3 regions of the Alteromonas sp. K632G genome follow, and region 1 is predicted to be linked to each of the others. Evidence: predicted binding sites of a transcription regulator. Region 1 holds the regulator's gene; each other region holds the start of a gene.
The links. The regulator FNR, encoded in region 1, switches genes on or off when oxygen is low (the NO sensors DNR and NnrR bind a similar motif). The targets are predictions, from matches to a motif close to TTGATCTAGATCAA.

Region 1 (5,114 bases):
GCCCTCTCTTCTAACAAAAAACAATAGCGTTTAAAGCTATAGCGCAAAGATAGCAAACAGTGCCGACAGGCTGTTTATGAACCTGTCTGAATTACCGTGAAAGGGGCGAAATAAAGCCGTCTGGTTTTATTGCCAGTACATCACACACAAGTTCATCAATAACATGTTCTGCGGTGTTACCTATGAGAGCCGCAGAAATACCTATTCTGCCAACCGTACCTATGATAACAAGTTCAGCGTCTATATCTTGGGCTATCTTTGGAATGACTTTTTCAGGAAGGCCTTCCTTCACATAACAGCGCTTACTATCGATAGCATACTTCTCGCTGTGTGTGTTCATCTCAAGTTCGTGATGATGCTTTACCGCGTTGTTGTAAGTGTCTGGGTCAAACTCAGGAACTTCAATAGCAATATTTAGCGGCGTAGCTGGGTAGCTGTTTACCAAATTTACGTTACCGCTGAGCAGCGCGGCATAATCGTTAGCAATCACCGTGATTTTGTCGTTAAGTAAGGCATGCTCGTCGTCTTCACTGCCTACATTTACCGCGGCAATAATTTCACCATTTTCAGGCCATTCATGATCTTTAACCAATAATACGGGGGAGGGACATTTTCTAAGTAGATGCCAGTCTGTAGGAGTAAAAATAACAGAAGCTAAATCGTCATGGCGCTTAGTTGCTTTTACCACTAAATCTATACTGTTGTCGATGACATAATGCACCACAGCTTCAAAGGCACGGTTGTTCCATTCCACAACTATATCTGTTTTAGAAAAACCTAAGTCGTCTAAAGTTTTTTTCAACCATCCAGCATGTTCTTTAGTGACCGCATCACGCATGGCTTCACGATCATCAGGGCTAAGCATGGTTGTCATATCGTAAGATAAGTCGTAAACCACCAGCATGGCGGTGACAGAGGCACCTGTCTTTTTGGCAAGTTCATATGCACGGCTAAGCGCAGGTTGGGTTTCTCTATCGGCTTCAATAACCGCTAAAATACGCTCATACTTAATCATAACCCCTCCAAACATAGTCAGAATTTTGGTTGCTACAATTTAAGTGTAATACCTATTTGCTATTACGTAACTTGTTTTAGATCAAAAGCTTTGAAGATTAGCTATTACAGGCGATATTAGGTGCAACCACAGACGTTAAACGTTGTGACATCTCATCAAAATCTAAAATAGTGATGAGTTTACCGTCCACTTGGATAATATTTTCTTTTTGAAAACGGCTTAACAGGCGGCTAATGGTCTCAATAGTTAGACCAAGATAGTTCCCAATTTCATTTCGAGTCATGGTTAGGTGAAATTCTTTATTTGAAAATCCACGTTCTTCGAAACGTTGAGAAAGCTGAGAGAGGAAATACAATAGACGTTCTTCCGCTGAGCGTTTATTAAGCAACATCATGAGATCATGATCTTGTTTAATTTCCGCACTCATAAAACTCATTATTTGATGTCTTAACTTAGGAAATTGAACCGACATTTCATCAAGCGTTTCATACGGTAATTCGCACACCATGGCGGTTTCTAATGCCTGAGCATAACTTTGGTGCTTATTTTCCCGTAAGGCATCGAAGCCGATAATATCGCCAGGGAAGTGAAAACCTGTAATCTGCTCTTCACCATCTGAATTGGTGACGAAAGACTTAAAAGAGCCCGTGCGTACTGCGTAAAGAGAGTTGAATTTATCTCCCGACTTTACCAGCAAATCACTCTTGTGAAGGGGTTTCTTTCGCTCAATAATATCATCTAAAGATTCAATCTCAGTCTTGTTTAGCGCAACGGGCAAACACAAGTGGCTGAAACTGCAATTTTGACAATGAATTGAGAATTGGCTTCCTTTGCTCATAGGTTCAAACTATAAATAGGGTCGACTTAATATTAATCTTACTCTTTTGTTTATGAAATTGCTGCATAAATTAAAAAGAGAGCGTAAATAGCCACTATTACGGAAAAGCATTGTCTTACCACGGGGTGCCTAAAACCAGCTATTAGGTACTGGCTACCTGCGCTTGCAGCTAACAAAGTGGGCAGAGTACCTAACCCAAAAAATAACATGATGGCAGCGCCGTCAACGGCCGACCCCGATGCTAATGACCACGTTAACGTGGAATAGACCAACCCGCAGGGTAGCCAGCCCCATATAAAACCATAGGGTAGTGCATAAACCGGGCTTTTGAATGGAAGAAATCGTTTAGATATTGGCTGAATAGCTTTAAATAAGCCGCGTCCCATAGCTTCAATATAATTCAAGCCTTGCCACCACTTTCCCAAATAACACGCTAATAGCAGCAGCATAACGCCACTAATCAAAGATAAAACGGGTTTAGCAATAGGCACAAACTCGGTGGCCATTTGGCCGACAGCGCCTGTAATAGCGCCGGCTAATGTGTAGCTGAGGATACGGCCAAAATTATAGGCAAGGGTGTAGGGTAATGCCGGTTCATTACTTGGCGTTACTGTGCGTAGTGCGGCAACAATACCACCGCACATACCCACACAATGCACGCCGCCAGCAATTCCAATGAAAAAAGCAGAGAATATATTAATCTCTGTCATCTGTTTCTTTGCGTTGTTGTAACTGCTTTCGCTGCTCGGCTAGCTTCTTTTCATCACCTGATAAATCATCATCAAACAAAATGCTGTAGCCCTGTCTATCAAGATCTTCAAACTGATTGGTTTTTACCGCCCAGAAAAAGATAACCAGTGCCAGCGCAACAATAATAATAGCGATGGGAATTAAGACGTAAATGATACTCATATTATTTACTTAATAACCTCGTTGAATTGGTGACCACAATAATACTACTCAGTGACATGCCAACCACGGCCATCCAGGGAGAGAGTAACCCCGACACTGCAAAGGGTAGAATGATAATATTGTAACCTACTGACCATGCAATATTTTGCTGAATTTTACGTTTTGCCTGTTTCGCCACAGAAAATAAGGTTGGCACCGATAGCAAGCTGTCTCCTAGCAAAATAACATCGGCGGCTGTTTTGGCCACATCTGTGGCGTTTCCTACCGCAACCGCCACATCTGCGCTAGCAAGAACAGGGGCATCGTTTATACCGTCGCCCATCATCATGACTTTGCGACCTTGCTTTTGCAAAGTATGCACCTGTGAATATTTTTGCTCCGGTGATAAGCCACCCTTTGCTAAGTTGATTGGTAAACTAGCAGTAAGTGCATCAACGTTTTTCTGTGTGTCGCCACTTAGCACCACTAATTGATGTTCATTCAGTGCGGTGAGTGTCGCTAAGGCATCTTGCCGCAAGCTATCATTTACGCAGAACGCGGCCATTAATACACCGTCGGCACACAAAAACACATTTGCCGGTATATCTACCTTTGAGGTGGTTGATAAATTACAAAATACGGCTGAACCCATAGTAAAAACGACGTTGTCTATCTCACCACTAATGCCGCCACCTGGTGTAACGGTAAATCCGTTCATGGTATTAGGCAGGGTTCTATGTTTTGACTTAACATTATCGTTGTCGAAGGCACGGGCAATAGGGTGCTCAGAACGAGACTCTAACAATGTAGTTAGCGCCATTACCTGCACTGGATCTACCCCTTTAGCAAACCAGCGCTGTTGCAATGAGAACTTACCTTCGGTCAGTGTGCCGGTTTTATCAAGGGCAATGGTATCAATATCGTTAAGTTGCTCTAAGGCGTCAGCACGCTTTAACAAAATGCCCTGACGATTCAGCTTCGCCATAGCGCAGGTTAACGCTGAAGGTGTGGCTAAGCCTAGCGCACAAGGGCAGGTTGCCACTAATACAGAGATGGTGATCCAAAAAGCATCTTCACTGCCCACAAACGACCAATAACTGTACGTTAAAGCCGATATCAGCAATACCGAGAACACAAAGTAACGGGAAAAGTTATCGGCAATCTGCGCAGCTTTTGGCTTGCTTGCCATGGCGCTAGCTTGTAAACGCACGATTTGATTGACCAAGGCATGCTTTAAGCTTTGGGTCACTTTAACCGTTAGTGTGCCATCTTGGTTTACTGTACCGCCGTAAACTACATGGCTGGCCGATTTACTGACGGGGTTAAATTCTCCCGTTAACATAGACTCATCAACCGCAGCGGTACCGTCTAGCACAATACCATCGACAGGGATGGTCTCACCGGGCTTCACTAGTACTACATCATTGGGCGCTAATTGCTTTGCAAGGATCTGAACGATACTGCCATCACCTTCAATTTTAGCCGCTGAAACCGGAATATATTGCATCATATTGGCTGAAATTTGCGCCGCACGGTGCCTGCTTCTATGTTCAAGGAATCGGCTCAACAGCAGTAGAAAGATAAACATGCATATGGATTCAAAATACACTTCACCTTGCTCAAGCAAAGTGGAACGTAAACCCGCAAAGTAGGTGCCAAATACCGCGAGGGTGACAGGCACATCCATATTCACGGTTTTTGCGCTTATTGCCTTCAAAGCACCTAAATAGAACGCGCTTCCTGAATAAAGTACTACGGGGGTGGTAAGGGTGAGTGCAACCCAATAAAAGTATTGACGGGTTTCTTGTTCAATGGCACCAAACCAATCGAAGTAAAGCCCAGCCATTAGCATCATCACCTGCATGGTCATGATGCCTGCCAAGCCTAACTTTTTAATAAACGATTTTTGCTCGCGTTTATAACTCGCTTCATGTTCATCTGGGTGAAACGGTGAGCCAACATACCCTATGCGTTTTAGTGTGGTGAGTATCTGGCTAAGTTTAATAACATCGGGTTCCCAGGTTATTAGTGCGCGACGCTCTTGAACGTTTACGGCGACTTGCGCAATACCTGATACTTTTGAAAGCTGCTTTTCAATCAGCCAACCGCACGCTGCACACGTTATGCCTTCAAGGGTTAGCTGTATTTGCTTGTGCTGGCCTTCGTCAAAAACAAACTCTTCTTGAAGGGCTGGGTCGTCATAAACGTTAAGCGCAGAAAGGCTTTCTAATATACCATCGTCTGACTTTTGGGCAGGCTCAGTACGAAACTGATAATAATCTTCCAAGCCATTATCAACGATGGCTTGAGCAACAGCTTGGCAACCAGGGCAGCAGAGCTGCCTGGTTTCGCCTAATATTACTGCTTCAT
Region 2 (5,114 bases), on a different contig from region 1:
TATGTTGAAGTGGCGCATTCATTAGGCTTTGGAAAAATAGAGGCGTTTTTCAGCATCATACTTCCTTTGTGCAAAGCGCCGTTGATAGTGGCATTCGGTCTTAGCTTTGCGCATACCATTGGTGAATTTGGTGTGGTGTTAATGATTGGGGGGAATATTCCAGGCGAAACCCAAGTGCTCTCAATTGCATTGTATGAACACGTTGAAGCCTTAGAATATGGCCAAGCACATGCACTTTCGTTGGGGCTACTATTGTTTTCATTTTTACTGCTTACGCTGCTGTATCGCTTTAATGGAAAAGGAGGACAAGGTTGGAGTTCAATGTCTCGTTAGTAAACCGCATTAGTGCGAAAGCCGCATTACCATCTTCCATGCAGGTAGTGGGTATTACTGGGCCATCAGGCGCAGGCAAAAGCAGTTTGCTTCGTGCGCTAGCTGGGTTCGAACAAGAAGCATCAGTAAGTGTTAATTGGTTTGCTGAAGACGCTAAACCTATTGCTAGCGCAACAGTTAACGCGCATTCAGTTACCAAGGCAATAAACGTAAATAGCGCGCCCATCCGCGTGCGGGTAGGTTTGGTATTTCAGCAGCCTATGCTATTTCCTCATGTAAATGTAAAAGGCAATTTAGCACTGGCCGAACGTCATGCTGGCTCAAAGGCGTTAAAAGTTGAGCATGCTATTGCTGGTTGTGAGTGCGAACATTTACTGCATAAATCAATAGACAGTCTTTCAGGTGGTGAAGCGCAGCGGGTGGCATTAGCGCGTGCATTGGTTAATGGGCCAGATGTGCTGATGCTTGATGAGTCGTTAAGCGCATTAGATGCGGCTTTACGCAGCAAAATCCTACGATTTCTAGTCAAAACCTGTGGGCGCCTAAATATAAAATTGATCATGGTGTCTCACGATGTTCAAGACTTGGCTCTATTCTGTGATGGGCTGATATCTGTTGTTGATGGCGCGGTAGAGGCGACGGGTTCAGTTGCTTACGTTATGGCGAAAATCGCTAGCCAAGGAAGCGTAGAAAACCCCTGTGCCATTTTAGAAGGTGAGATAATTAAGAACTCGGATGATTTTCCTCACCCGTTTACGCGTTTGAATGTAAGCGGCAATATATTGTACGCCAAAGCTACCGTGCAATGTGATAGTAAACTGAATACGAATAATAAAGATGAGCAAGGGTTAAGCACTGACCAGCATCACCAGCGAGGAAAAATAGTCGTTTTTGCCAGCGAGGTGAGTATCGATACCAATACACAAGTGAATGTGCCCTCTAGCAGTATCTTAAACGCGTTACCGTGCGAAGTAGTGGAAATTTACCACCCTGAAATACCGCAATCTGAAAACCAGCAACTACAAACCGCAATCGTGATGCTAACTCATGGTAATCAAGTGTTGTATGCCAGAGTAAGCACCTTGTCGATTGAAAGGTTGAAACTTGAACCTGGTTTATCCGTGGTGGCTAGGTTCAAACTTCAGTAGGTTTGCAAAGCGTTTTAAAGTGCAGCGTTTACTATTCCTAGGTACTAACTTCCTAGATCTAAGTTCTCTAGATCTAAGTTTTCTAGGTCTAAATTCCCAGCCTTATATTCCCATTGTCTAAATTGCCGCTGAATAGCGAGAGATATGATGATCTTTATTTAGGTAAGCATCGAACCTTGCACATATTGCTCTTATATAAATGCGAGACTTATCGGGCACATTAATATATCGGTCACTAAGCTCAATAATACCGTCGGTCACTAAGGATTTAAGGCTCGTTAATTCAATACAGAAATAGCCATTGAATTTTATGCCATATTTATCTTCAATGTCTTTTTTGTCTAAATACAAATTGCACATTAAAGACATAATCACGTCTCGGCGGATGCGATCGTCTAGGCTTAACGCAATGCCGTTAGCGGTTAGCGGAATGTCGTTGTCCAACCGGTTGTAATAGTCTTTGAGTTGCTTAGGATTCTGGCCATATGCATTGCCAATTGTACTAATGGCAGATACGCCCAAACCAAGTAAATCACTGTTTTTATGCGTGGTGTAGCCTTGAAAATTTCGGTGTAATACATGGTTATGCTTAGCCATGGCTAGGGTATCGCTGGGCTTCGCAAAGTGATCTAAACCAATCATTTCAAAGCCTGTTTTAGAAAAACTTTCTACTGCCATTTGGTGCATTGCCGCTTTTTCATCCGGGGTGGGTAGAGTATCTAGCGGTATTTTGCGTTGGGCGGCAAATCTGTCGGGTAAGTGGGCATAACTAAAAAGAGAGATTCTGTCCGGTGACATGGCTTTTACTGCTACTACCGTGGTGCGAAACTTCTCCATAGTTTGTTTGGGCAAACCATAAATTATGTCTAGATTAACCGAGGTATACCCTATGTTTTTTGCATCAAACACTAAACTGGCAATGTGCGCCGTACTTTGAACCCGATTGATAGACTGCTGAACATCTACATTTATATCTTGTACACCAAAGCTAACGCGGGTGTAACCTAACTCATTTAAATCTTCTAGGTATTCACAGGTCACATTTCTAGGATCTAACTCAATCGAAAACTCTGCTTCGCTTGAAATAAGAAAGTGTTTCTTAATCAAATACATTAAATAAGTATGTTGTATTGCTGAAAGAAAACTGGGAGATCCTCCACCTAAATGAAGCGCGACTACTTTTTTATCTTTATAAAGCGATTTTTTCGCTACCATCTCTTTTTCAATATAGCTAAGGTAATGGTCGGCTTTTTCGTTGTGGCGAGTTACTATTTTATTGCAGCCACAGTAATAGCAAAGCTGTTCGCAGAAAGGGATGTGAATATATAAGCTTATGGTATCGGCGCCGCAGTTTTCAGACGCGCTCTCTAATAACCCGTCGTTCACCGACTCGAATTTAAGCGCAGTAGGGTAAGAAGTGTAACGTGGCGCCTGTTGTGCATATTTTGTAATTGTACTTGTGGCGCGATCAATTGGCGAATTCATAGTTATTTTCTGCTTAGTTTGCTAGTAAAGTAGCGAAAGACACTTATACAGAGGGTCTTTCTTTCGTGGTAAACCCATTTCATCATTGATAATAATGCAAACTAGTAAGGTGTTTATTGATCTCGTTCAAGGTTTTGCTCTTAAACATACTCATTATAGTCACTTTTCCAATTTTACTAGTACAAGGCCTGCTAGTAAGGAAAAAAACGCTCAAATTACCGGAACCTACCGGTAAAAGAGTGGGTTGTTGCCAGTGCGCTAGCAATGTCCCCAACAAGGTGCATCTTAAAGGCGATGCACATAGCGGCGTTCCGGTAAGCTGTCAGAAAATGAAGGCTCCCTTGGCGTTGCTTATTGCAGGAGATTCCGCTGCCGCTGGCGTGGGAGTATCTACTCAAGAACAAGCACTGTCTGGCTGGTTAATTAACAGTTTGTCGGAAAACTTTTGCGTTAATTGGGAGTTAAAGGCCAAGACAGGGGTTAACAGTACGGATTTGTTATCCATGTTGCAGCGGGCTAAACCCAACCTTGATCCTACGTATTATGCTAATTCAACGTCCCTATCAACAATCACTTCTACCCATAGTTTCGACACGCCTCTTCAATGCAGATCGTTCGACGTGGCGGTTATTTCAATAGGGGTAAATGATGTAACAGGTTTTACGTCCTGGCGCCGGTGGCGTAGTAATGTCACGCAAATAATCGAAATACTAAAAGCGCGATACCAGTGCAGGTTGGTGGTATTTACCGCACTGCCTCCTATGCACGAATTTCCCGCGCTACCCCAACCGTTACGTTGGGTGTTAGGGCAAAGAGCGAAGTACCTCAATACCGCCTTGCTTAAGCTGGTGAACAAATATCATGAGGTTAACGTACTCACACTAACCTTAAACCCAATAGGTAATGATCAATCAGACAACACGCTCAAATACATGGCTGAAGATGGCTTTCATCCGCAAGTTGCAGGCTATCAATTGTGGTCTAACGCTGTTGTGAAGTTAGTGAACGAAGAACTTGATGAATTGGTCGGTAAAAATAGCAATGTTGGTTGAAGCTGAAAGGATCACCCCTACAATACATTATTCATTTAGTAGGTGTTTAAAAACCAACAATATTTATGGCTTCGCGCTGGAGGTGCAATGAAAAAAGTAACGATAGATATGGTGTCAGACGTAGTTTGCCCTTGGTGCATTATTGGTTACGAACGTCTACAAAAAGCCATCGCGCAATTAGACGATATAGAAGTAACTATTCAATTTCACCCGTTTGAACTTAACCCGAACATGCCGCAAGAAGGGCAAGATGTTCGTGAACATATAATGGAAAAATACGGGCTTACACCAGCACAAAGTGATCAAAACCGAAAACAACTTATTGATGCAGGTGCATCGGTTGGTTTTAAGTTTGATTACTTCGACGGCATGCGTATGGCGAATACCTTCAATGCACACCAAGTACTGCACTATGCAGGGGAAAACGGTAAGCAAGAAGCGCTAAAATTACGCTTATTTGCCGCCTATTTCAGTGAAAGAAGAAACGTGAATGATATAGACGTGTTAGTCAACGAAGCGGTGTCTGTGGGGCTAAACGAGCAAGAGGTAAGTGAACTTCTTGCCAATCAAACTTATGCAGATGTGGTTCGAGAGCACGAGAACTTATGGTTGCAACGTGGTATTCAAAGTGTACCTACTTTTGTGATTGGCAATAGCGGTGTCGCAGGCGCACAAGACCCAGACACTTTAGCGCAATTTATTGTTCAGGCATCTACTGAGCAATGAGTAATCAGCTAATATACCTTTTAGCCCAGTGGCATCCGATAAAGGATGCCCACCAGTGGGTGCTGGGGCTTATATATAAGACGGAAGGCTCTTGTTACAGGAAAGCGGGGGCTGTCATGTTGTTCAGCAATGCTGGGCATCAACTAGGTGTGTTAAGTGGTGGCTGCCTTGAATCAGACATTAACAAACAAGCCCAGCGGGTAATGCAAGATGGTAAGCATCGTACAGCAGTTTATGATGATAACGATGAAGAAGACATTGCCTTTAAACTAGGTGTAGGCTGCGGCGGGGTTGTACATTTAGCGCTGTTACCTGTAACTAGTGATAATCACTATTTACAGTTACATACTGTGTATTCATATTTGGTGAG
Region 3 (5,114 bases), on a different contig from region 1:
TATCAATTTTTCGATATTAGATTTAGGGCCTAGGTTAATTTTTTAAGGCCATTAAACTGCGAGCATCAGTGGCGGTCAGGGTGATGCCAAATAACTTAAAAGAGGCAAGGCGTTCACGCTTCCCAACGAAATCCAATAAGGTTATTTCGTTACTGTGATTGGCCCACGCAATATGACTGAAATCATCGGCTGACATGGGCAAGGCATAGCTGTGCTTACGTAATGGGGAGTAAACGCGAGGGCGAGCTTCCGTTTGGTTGTGCGAAATAAATAGCAACCAATTTCCTGCGTTTGACCATTGGGGTGAGTATTTGCTTTCAGGTGCTGTGCTTGGCATCGACTCAATAAGCCGAAGCGTGGCAAGGTGTAAATCATATAGCCACAGGTGCTGCTTATGGGTAGTAAAGGTTAGGTAGCGATTGTCATTCGACCAACTAAACTCAGCGGCTTGATGAACTCGGGGCAGGTGAACTTCACGTTTCAAAGTGCTGTTTCCCTGCTCGATAACCAGGGTTTCTGGTTCACTCATGTAGGCAATATAGCCATTGCTTTTATTGGCAGCATAGTGATTGTCTGTTTGTGTAACTGCGCTTACCCAAGCAGGAAACACCAAGATCATTGCACAACAACCTAGCATTAACTGTTTCATGTTCATTCCTTAAAGTAGGGGGGAAATTACCAATCCATCGTGAAGCGACAGCAATCTGCATCTATAGAGCGATTGGTGTTGGAGTGAGTATTGCCGGATCCTACGAAAAAGAACTTACGGAAACTTAACGGTTTAAAAATACGTCATGAAGTGAGACTTACGGGATGGGTAAGTGTATTTAATTCAGTTGGTTAGGTTGTTTCGGTGAGTTTGTAAGATATTGGGTTTAGCTATTGTTTGCGCAACTAAAAGGCGTGTTAAAACTATTCTATAGTGAACTTTTTGCTTTAAGTTTTTTGTTGATTAGCTCTGCTTTCTTGGTATTTATCTAGGTTTTCGTTTAAGTTTAGCGTCTGCGAACGTTAGCCCCTAAGATGGACCCTATCGATGAAAAAACTTTCTAAAGTGCAAATTAAACAACAAGCACTTGTCCTTGATGTCGCGAACATGCTTGAAGAGCAAGGGCGCGCTGAAATTCCTGGCATGGTGCAGTGCTGGTTTGATATGAAATACGAGATGTTCCCAAGTTCTTTATTACTGCGCTTTCAGTTTGAAGATGAACAATCCTTAGCCGCCGCGGAACCGGAATTATTAAAATGGCGAAAGCGATTAAGCGCCGCCATGGTGAAAAAAGGGGTTATTCTAAAAGATATGCGAAGACACCTGGTCTTTACTGTAGAAGGGCCTGATGATTAAATCAGGTTTGCGTTTTTTGTGCGGGTCACATTGCATTAGCCCCCTTCATTTTTAGCCTAAATTGAAGCCAAACTTCCTATACAACGTTAATCATAACCTTCCCCGTTTTTTGCAGTCCTGACGATATTTGATCAATATCAAACGATACTTTATCGGCATCCGCTATATTAAGTACTTTATAGTCACTACGCTGAGCATCATTGAATGGAATTTAAAGATTATTATCAGATCCTTGGTGTTAAAGAAGATGCTGATTTAAAGGAAATAAAAAAAGCCTATCGTAAGCTTGCCCTAAAGCTGCACCCAGATATGCAGCCTGACAGTAATTCCGATGAAGAATTTAAAGAATTAGTTGAAGCTTATGAGGTGCTTAAAGATCCGCAGCGCAGAGCTGAATATGACGAATTGAAAAAATATGGTGCTACTTCACACGATAATTTTCAACCGCCACCAGGCTGGCAGAGCAATAATGATTTCAATGGTGCTCACACTGGCGGGGACTTTTCAGACTTTTTTAATTCCGTATTTGGCGGTGGTTTTAATCAGGGGCCGCGTAGTCATCAAGCAGATGATTTTTCAGGGTTTAGCAATCACGGCCAAGATGCTGAGATTGAAGTGCCAGTATTCCTTGAAGATTTGTTTTCAGAAGCGCCAAAAACAATTCAGTTTTCGGTACCATCACTAGAAAACGGCCAGATAAAACACGTCAATAAAACCCTTAAAGTTAAAATACCAGTCGGCGTGGTTGACTCAGAGCGGATTAGGCTTAAAGGCCAGGGTGGCAAAGGGCAGGGGCAAGGTAGAGATGGCGATCTCTATTTACACATACGTTTAGTACCGCACCCATTGTTTGATGTTGAAGGGCATAACCTTGTTCTAACTGTACCTGTTTTACCGTGGGAAGCAGCACTGGGATGCAAGGTTGAAGTGCCAACGTTGACCGGCAAAATTAGTTTAAATATCAAGCCAAATAGTCAAACAGGCCAAAAATTACGGGTTAAGGGTAAAGGGCTTAAAATGAAAACCGGCGTTGGCGATATGATTGCAGTTTTAAAAATCGTTATACCAAACACATCCAGTGATGAAGACAACGTATTATGGCAACAACTAGCGGAATTAAAACACGACGACCCTCGCTCACAATGGAGTAAAGAAAATGGTTGATACGCTGCTAGTAATATCATTCGAAGAACTTTGCCAAGTTGAACGGTTAAACCAAGAATTGATAGTTGAAGTTATTGATTACGGGATAGCTGAACCTGTTTCTGGCGACGATAAGAACGACTGGATGTTCGATACCAGCAGTGTTCGTTGGGTCAAAAAAGCCATAACGCTATATTCTCAATTAGAGTTGGATTGGGTAGCGGTAGCGATGATTGTTGAGTTACTGAAACAAAAAGAAAAGCTGACGGAAGAAAATGAATATCTTCACCGTCGGCTAACGCGGTTTTAACCTGTTTTTACGTTTGTAGTGCTTCATGGTTTGCCATTTTTTCTGTAAGCCACTCACAGAAATGCGCTATGCGTTGTTGTTTTGGTGAGTTCTTTAGATATACAAAATGAGATTTCCAGCGCACTGGATGGGGAATATCAATGGGTACCACCAATTGCCCTGATTTCAAATACTGACCAATCATAACATCAGAAGCTAACATAACACCCTGGCCTGCCAGTGCTGCGCTAACGGCAAGATCGCTCGAAGATACCACCGTCTTTCTTAGTATCTTATTTGAAAGATTAATTTTGCTGTGTTCAAAGTATGCTTCCCAACTTGCTTTCTCTTCTCCTGCAAGTGCGAGTAGGCGTGCCCCCAACATGTCTTTAACGCTATGCAGCTGCATTTGAGTTTGAAACTCAGGGGAGCAGGCGGGCACTACGCCATTTTCACCGAACCTTTGTACAATAAGGCTGTCATCCTTGGCCGCTGTGCTAGAGGTTGAGAAGCGAATGGCGATATCAATATCACCTTTATGTAAGCTTTCAATGCGATTAGATGCTTGAATATTAATATTTATGGTGGGGTACTGATTAAAAAACTCGAATAAGTTGGGCATAAGCCACAATGCACAAAAAGCCTGAGTGGAGGTAACGGTTAAACTGCCTTCCAAGGGCTCTTCATGTACTTGATTCAAACCACTTACGATTTCACTAAAGCCCTTCTCACAGGATGCATAAAGCGTTCTGCCCGGCCCAGTTAATAGCATTTTTCTCGACTGCCGCCGAAACAGGCTAACGCCTAAATTAGACTCTAGCTGCCGCATTTGTTGGCTTACCGCGGCTTGTGAAATATACAACTCTTCTGCCGCCTTGCTGTAGCTTTGATGCCGGGCGGCTACTTCAAAACAAAGCAGGTTATTCAGCCATCGTAATCGTTTGTCCATTGATCATTATTATATAAGTTCAGCTTATCTCTTAAGTTAGTTTTTATCGTTGGTGAAGTAAAGGGTTAATCGCGACACTTACGTTACCGAATGAGGAAAAACTTACGAAATTATGTCGAAAAGGGATTGGCGAAATGAACATGAAAACGAGCAGGTTTGGCGCATGCTTTAGCGCGATAAAAATCAACATGACTAAATTTGTGATTGGTAATTCTCGCGCTGGCAGCACACGTTCAATCGTGGGTGAACAGCCTATAATGGCTAATAAAGAAATGTCAGAAGAAAACAATGGAAGTGGTACTAAAAAAAGTATGTTGTCAGAAATGGGAGATAAGTTGTGCTTATCAAAGTGGAGTGCATTTAAGTGAGGGTATTTAAGAGAGTGTTTAGGCTTTTCTCAATGATTTAAAAACCAAAAATTGAGGCAGAAATGTTTAAAAAGGTGAGCCTGGAATTTTATTAGATTAAAAACTTTCACAACAGGGTTCCCACTTACACTATTTCTTCTACCAAATTGGTCAATGTCGCTATGTAGCTTTCTTGTTTTAAACGGGTAAGGCTTAATACCTAAAGCTTTTATTTTATCTACTGCTAACCATTGAAGTTCAACGTCCAAGGGCCTAGAAAAAGATTCTGTATATTTTAGCAACTTTTCAGCGCCACTATAGGAAATGACTTGTGCAGAAGCGCCAATAGGTAATTTATTATATTTGACCACAGAAACACCTTCAGACATGAAGACGGTTGTCGCAGAACGTTTCTCATGCACTTCGTTAAGGTTTATGTAGTCCCAAGGCTCGTTGATTTTATCTATTACTTTATCTAGTTGTTGAAAGCTATGCTCGAACATCACATCGTCTTCTAGTACTACGGCGAACGCTAGCTTGTGCTCGACAATAAAAGACCAGGCTTTTCTGTGGCTAAGAAAGCAGCCGATTTCCCCTAAGGTTAATTTTTTATAGTAATTTAGCTTGTTAGCACGCTTTGAATATCCTTGGTGCATAACATTATCTGACGAGCCTTTAATTGCCGTTATGACTGAAAATTCAGCTGAATAGTGTTTTGCGCTCTGCGTAAACAAGTTGAGTCGGTCGATGGACTCCGGCAAGTTAATTAGTAGTATTTTCACTTGGATATATATATAGAAGAATCATAACCAATCATGTTATTAGGTATTTATTGCAACATTATGTCGGCCAGAACAGCATCTAACGGCTATCTATTCGGCACCGTTAGAAAAATTACAAATGCTTTTCAATTTCCACTTCTATACATTCGCTCTTGCCAGCGCTTTCGATAGTTAGCCAAATTTGGCCATCTTGCACCGTTACTTGCATTTGCATTGAACGGTCTACGGCATTAGCTAACGAGGTAGAAAGGCTTTCTGG

Region 2: hemN (oxygen-independent coproporphyrinogen III oxidase) is a predicted target of FNR. The motif match lies at 3,083-3,096, and genes of this name have one in related genera.
Region 3: J5X92_RS19925 (DnaJ C-terminal domain-containing protein) is a predicted target of FNR. The motif match lies at 1,473-1,486, and genes of this name have one in related genera.

Annotation. Positions count from the first base shown of each region.
Region 1 is NZ_JAGGDM010000007.1:54,032-59,145, forward strand. Features, by position in the region: gene uspE (universal stress protein UspE) at 92-1,015, opposite strand; gene fnr (fumarate/nitrate reduction transcriptional regulator Fnr) at 1,113-1,853, opposite strand; gene J5X92_RS08520 (sulfite exporter TauE/SafE family protein) at 1,904-2,563, opposite strand; gene ccoS (cbb3-type cytochrome oxidase assembly protein CcoS) at 2,550-2,765, opposite strand; gene J5X92_RS08530 (heavy metal translocating P-type ATPase) at 2,767-5,114, opposite strand, start outside.
Region 2 is NZ_JAGGDM010000003.1:234,257-239,370, reverse strand. Features, by position in the region: gene modB (molybdate ABC transporter permease subunit) at 1-333, shown strand, start outside; gene J5X92_RS05205 (ATP-binding cassette domain-containing protein) at 312-1,481, shown strand; gene hemN (oxygen-independent coproporphyrinogen III oxidase) at 1,599-2,966, opposite strand; gene J5X92_RS05195 (SGNH/GDSL hydrolase family protein) at 3,296-4,018, shown strand; gene J5X92_RS05190 (DsbA family oxidoreductase) at 4,106-4,744, shown strand; gene J5X92_RS05185 (XdhC/CoxI family protein) at 4,741-5,114, shown strand, end outside.
Region 3 is NZ_JAGGDM010000028.1:20,622-25,735, reverse strand. Features, by position in the region: gene J5X92_RS19935 (hypothetical protein) at 35-649, opposite strand; gene J5X92_RS19930 (hypothetical protein) at 1,037-1,345, shown strand; gene J5X92_RS19925 (DnaJ C-terminal domain-containing protein) at 1,550-2,509, shown strand; gene J5X92_RS19920 (chaperone modulator CbpM) at 2,502-2,798, shown strand; gene J5X92_RS19915 (LysR substrate-binding domain-containing protein) at 2,806-3,726, opposite strand; gene J5X92_RS19910 (hypothetical protein) at 3,861-4,094, shown strand; gene J5X92_RS19905 (glycosyltransferase family 25 protein) at 4,124-4,855, opposite strand; gene J5X92_RS19900 (YaeQ family protein) at 4,968-5,114, opposite strand, start outside.